2 regions of the Fundidesulfovibrio soli genome follow, and region 1 is predicted to be linked to the other one. Evidence: predicted binding sites of a transcription regulator. Region 1 holds the regulator's gene; the other holds the start of a gene.
The links. Region 1 encodes HrcA, which represses chaperone genes, less so after heat shock. Its sites were predicted from a motif close to TGTTAGCACTCNNNNNNNNNGAGTGCTAACA; they were not measured.

Region 1 (2,458 bases):
CTACCGCTCCCGCTTGGCCTTCATCCTGCGCTCTGACTGCTACGCCTTCGGCGCCATCAACCTCTACTCGCACCAGACCGGATTCTTCGACCGCTACGACTCCCAGTTTCTGGCCGACGCCTCCAAGATCATCTCGCTCACCGTGGGACGCCAGCTCGAGGTCGGCAAGGACGCCCTGGCCAAGGCCGCGGGCGGCATGGCCCACGTGGGCAACAACGTGCTGGGCATCATGATGAACTACAACGCCCTGGTCATGGAGGAGCTGGAGTTCCTGGCCGGGGACGTGCGCGCCGCCCTGGCGCGCCCGCTGCCCAAGGAGGCCGAGGGGCTGGCCGCAGAGGTGGGAGAGCTGCATGAACTGCTCAAGGAGCTGGACCTGGAGCGCAAGGTCAACTCCCTCAGGGGCGTGGAGGAGGCCATCCTGCGCCTCAAGGCCGCCATCGAGAACCTGCTTTCCCAGGTGAACAAGCCGGTGATGATGCCCTACGTGCGGGGGCAGGAAGTGCTTGACCTGGAGCACACGGGGTAGACCCGCCTCCCTTGACAGCCCCTCCCCCCGTTGTTAGCTCTCTGGCACTCTCAAGACCGGAGTGCCAACCCATGCTGGACCAAGCCCTGACCCCTCGGGAAATCGAAGTCCTCACGGCCATCGTGGAGGACTACATCGCCAAGGCGCAGCCCGTTGGCTCCCGAACGGTCTCCAAGTCCGGCAGGTCGCACCTCTCCCCGGCCTCCATCCGCAACACCATGTCCGACCTGACGGACAAGGGCTATCTTGCCCAGCCGCACACATCGGCCGGGCGCGTACCCACGCCCATGGCCTTCCGCCTCTATCTCGACCAGGTGATGCAGCTGCGGCCCCTGGCAGTGCCCACCCAGCAGATGATGCAGGTTCAGCTCGGTAACGCCGGCCTTGAGATAGACGATATGCTGCGCCACGCCTCGCGCCTGCTCTCGCGCGTCTCCAACCAGGTGTGCATGGTGCTCGCGCCCAGGCACTCGCAGGCCCTGTGGCGTCAGATCGATTTCGTGCTCTTGCGCCCCGGGCTGGTCATGGCCATCCTGGTGCTGCAAGGCGGGCTGGTGCAGAAGCGCGTGGTCAGCGTCGCGGAGGACATCCGCGCCGACGACCTGGTGCACTTCGGCAACTACCTGAACCACCATTTCCAGAACCTCACCGTGTCCCAGGTGCGCTCCCGCATCATCGCGGAGATGGGCGCGGCCGAGCGCGAGCTCTCCTCCCTGACGGGGCGGGCCATGCGCCTGGCCATGGACGCCTTCTCCACCACGGAGACGCCCGAGGTGTTCGTGGAGGGCACGCTGAACATGCTCTCCCAGCCGGAGTTCTCCGACATCGCGGCCATGCGCGACATCCTCAAGGCCCTGGAGGACCGCACCCGCCTGCTGGAGGTTCTGGACAAGACCATGGACGAGTACCGCACCGTGGTGGTCCTCGGCGAAGAGGCCAAGGTGGGCGACTTGGCCGCCTGCGGCCTGGTGAGCGCGCCCTACGGCCCGCAAGGCGCGCCGCTGGGCTCCGTGAGCGTGATCGGGCCCATCCGCATGGACTACGCCGAGGTGGTGCCCCTTGTAGATTACACCGCCCGGCTGATATCAACCATGCTGGGCCGCCACTTCTAGCAGCCCGTTGAAAAATCCGCGCTGGCTGCGTTGCGGCGGAAGAGTCAGGCCCTCACGTATGCCTGATACGCTTCGGCCCTGACTTTTCCTTGCGCCTTGCCAGCCCCTTTTTTGAACGGGCTGCGGGCATGAAGCATTTCCAAGCATTACAAGGAGCGATGCATGACGCTTGAAAACGATACCCCTGAAACCCCGGCCGAAGAGGCCGCCCCCCTCACCCCCGAAGAGGAGATCGCCGCGCTCAAGCAGGCCGTGGCCGCCGAGACCGACAAGCGCCTGCGCGCCCTGGCGGACACCGAGAACCTCAAGAAGCGCCTGATCCGGGAGAAGGAGGAGTTCGTCAAGTTCGCCGCCGAGGGCGTCCTGGCGGACCTGCTGCCCGTGCTCGACAACCTGGACCTGGCCCTGGCCCACGGCCGCACCGTGGCCGCCTGCAAGGACGTGGTCATGGGCGTGGACATGACCCGCAAGATCTTCCTGGACACCCTGGCCCGCCACGGCCTGGATCCCTGCGGCCAGGCCGGCGAGGAGTTCAACCCCGAATTCCACGAGGCCGTGGGCATGCAGCCCGGCGGCAAGACGCCCCCCAACCACGTGATCCAGGTCATGCTCTCCGGCTACCGCCTGCGCGGACGCCTGCTGCGCCCGGCCAAGGTGCTGGTGAGCCAGGGAGATTAATCCCGCTATTTTCGGGGTGTACCCCTTTACACCCCGGTTTTCCGACTTATAGTCGGGACTCGAAGCGCCCGCCCGAGCGGGCGCGACTTACGAGAAGACATAATCCGGTTCCCAAGCGACACCGGCAGACATCACCCCC
Region 2 (2,458 bases), on a different contig from region 1:
CCAGCGGCCTGCGCCTGGAACGCCTGATGCGCGAGTTGGAGATCATCCGCGCCGCCCGCCTCGCCAAGGAGGCCAAGGACGGCCAGCACAAGGTCTGACGGGCGCCGGCCCGCGCCAGGGCCTGAACGATCCCCGGCCTTCCCGTCACGCGCCCAGTGCGGGTCCCGCCCGATTTGCAGCCACGAAAAAAGCCCCTCCCGGACTGGCCGGGAGGGGCTTTCGCAATTCTCGCCTTGGTGCGGGCCGATCAGCCGCCCTTCTTCATGCCTTCCTCAAGCTCCTCCATGGAGGGCTGCACGTTGGAGGGGATGGCCCGCCGCGCGTACTCCACGGCCAGGATGGGGGCCAGCCCGATGGAGTAGCCCATCAGCGCGGACTTGACCACCTTGAGCCGGGCCTGCTTGGCCGCGGCCTGGTGCTCCAGCAGGGAGCCCATGGGGCCGACGAAGCCGTAGCAGAGCAGCACGCCCAGGAAGGTGCCGACCAGGGCCGCCGCGATGTGTTTGCCGAGCACCTCGGGGGGCTGGTTGATGTCGCCCATGGTGATGACGATGCCCAGCACCGCCGCCACGATGCCCAGGCCCGGCAGGGAGTCCGCGATCTTGCTCACGGAGGCCGCGGGCATGTTGTCGTGGTGTTTGCGGGTGGAGATGTCGGTGTCCATGATGGCTTCGTAGTGGTGCTGCTCGATGTTGCCCGCGATGACGATCTTCAGGTTGTCGCAGATGAAGTTGAGCACGGTCTTGTTCTTGGAGACCGAGGCGTAGCGGCGGAACACTTCGGAATCCGCGGGCCGATTGACGTGCGCGTCCAGGGCCACGGCGCCGGAGCGGCGGGCCAGCTGGAACAGCTCGTACATCAGGGAGAGCAGCTCCAGGTAGAAGGCCTTGGAGTCCTCCTTGGCCGTGAAGATCTGGGGGATGTGCTTGAGCACGTCGATGGCGGTGCTCATGGGCGCGGAAATGAAGAACGCGCCGAAAGCCGCCCCGCCGATGGTCAGGAACTCGTAAGGCTGGACGAGCACGATCAGCTGACCGTGCGAAAGCACGTAGCCGCCGATGACGCTGCCCAGGACAACGACAATGCCTATGATGGCGTTCATGGTGTGCCCGGTCCTCCAGGCGGATATTCTTATGATTCAGGGCTGGTACGGCTTGCCCGCCCCAGGCAGCAGCCTCGCCCGGCAGGAGAGGGTTTGCTCCGGCCGGAGCAAATTCCCCTGAAGAGGTCGCGAAGTCAAGCGGCTCTGACGCCCGGACCGCCGGGTGGATTTGGTCCGCAAGCCTCATGGTTCCTTGCCTGAGAGGGAAACATCCAATTTTTTTCGTCCTCTTCCTTGACAAACGGCCGTACGTGTCGATTTTTTGCGCTCAAGGGTATTGGCATTTCCCCTGAATTGCCCTATTACGCTGCCGTCGTTAGCACTCGCCCTCGTCGAGTGCTAGCAAAGACGCAAAAACGCACATTCCACCGGAGGTTTATCCGCTATGAAGCTCAAACCCCTCAACGACCGCGTTCTCGTGAAGCGCCTCGAAGAAGAACTGGTGACCAAGGGCGGCATCATCATCCCCGATTCCGCCAAAGAGAAGCCCATGCGCGGCGAAGTCATCGCCGTGGGCCCCGGCAAGCTCGCCGACGACGGCAAGCGCACCAAGCTCGCCGTCGAGAAGGGCGAGAAGGTCCTCTTCAACAAGTACGCCGGCACCGAGCTGAAGATCGACGGCGAAGAGTTCCTGATGATGCGCGAGGACGACATCCTGGCCGTCATCGACTAAGTTTCCGCTTCCTCCGAACCACTCATCCTCAAGAAGGAGACACATATGTCCGCCAAAGAGATTCTTTACGACGCCAAGGCCCGCGAGAAGCTGAAGAGGGGCGTTGACAAGCTCGCCAACGCCGTGAAGGTGACCCTGGGCCCCAAGGGCCGCAACGTCGTGATCGAGAAGAGCTTCGGCTCCCCGATCATCACCAAGGACGGCGTCACCGTCGCCAAGGAAGTCGAACTTGAGGACAAGTTCGAGAACATGGGCGCCCAGATGGTGAAGGAAGTCGCCTCCAAGACCTCCGACGTCGCCGGCGACGGCACCACCACCGCCACCATCCTGGCCCAGGCCGTGTTCAACGAGGGCGTGAAGCTCGTGGCCGCCGGCCGCAACCCCATGGCCATCAAGCGCGGCATCGACAAGGCCGTCGAGGCCCTGGTGGCTGAGCTGGGCGTGCTCGCCAAGCCCACCCGCGACCAGAAGGAGATCGCCCAGGTCGGCACCATCTCCGCCAACTCCGACGCCACCATCGGCAACATCATCGCCGAGGCCATGAACAAGGTCGGCAAGGAAGGCGTGATCACGGTCGAGGAGGCCAAGGGCCTGGAGACCACCCTGGACGTCGTCGAGGGCATGCAGTTCGACCGCGGCTACCTCTCCCCCTATTTCGTCACCGACCCCGAGAAGATGGTCGT

Region 2: groES (co-chaperone GroES) is a predicted target of HrcA. The motif match lies at 1,417-1,447, and genes of this name have one in related genera.

The regions. Positions count from the first base shown of each region.
Region 1 is NZ_JAKZKW010000029.1:35,977-38,434, forward strand. It holds gene MLE18_RS17025 (histidine kinase) at 1-529, shown strand, start outside; gene hrcA (heat-inducible transcriptional repressor HrcA) at 601-1,641, shown strand; gene MLE18_RS17035 (nucleotide exchange factor GrpE) at 1,804-2,319, shown strand.
Region 2 is NZ_JAKZKW010000004.1:160,798-163,255, forward strand. It holds gene MLE18_RS06940 (hypothetical protein) at 1-98, shown strand, start outside; gene motA (flagellar motor stator protein MotA) at 248-1,102, opposite strand; gene groES (co-chaperone GroES) at 1,488-1,775, shown strand; gene groL (chaperonin GroEL) at 1,821-2,458, shown strand, end outside.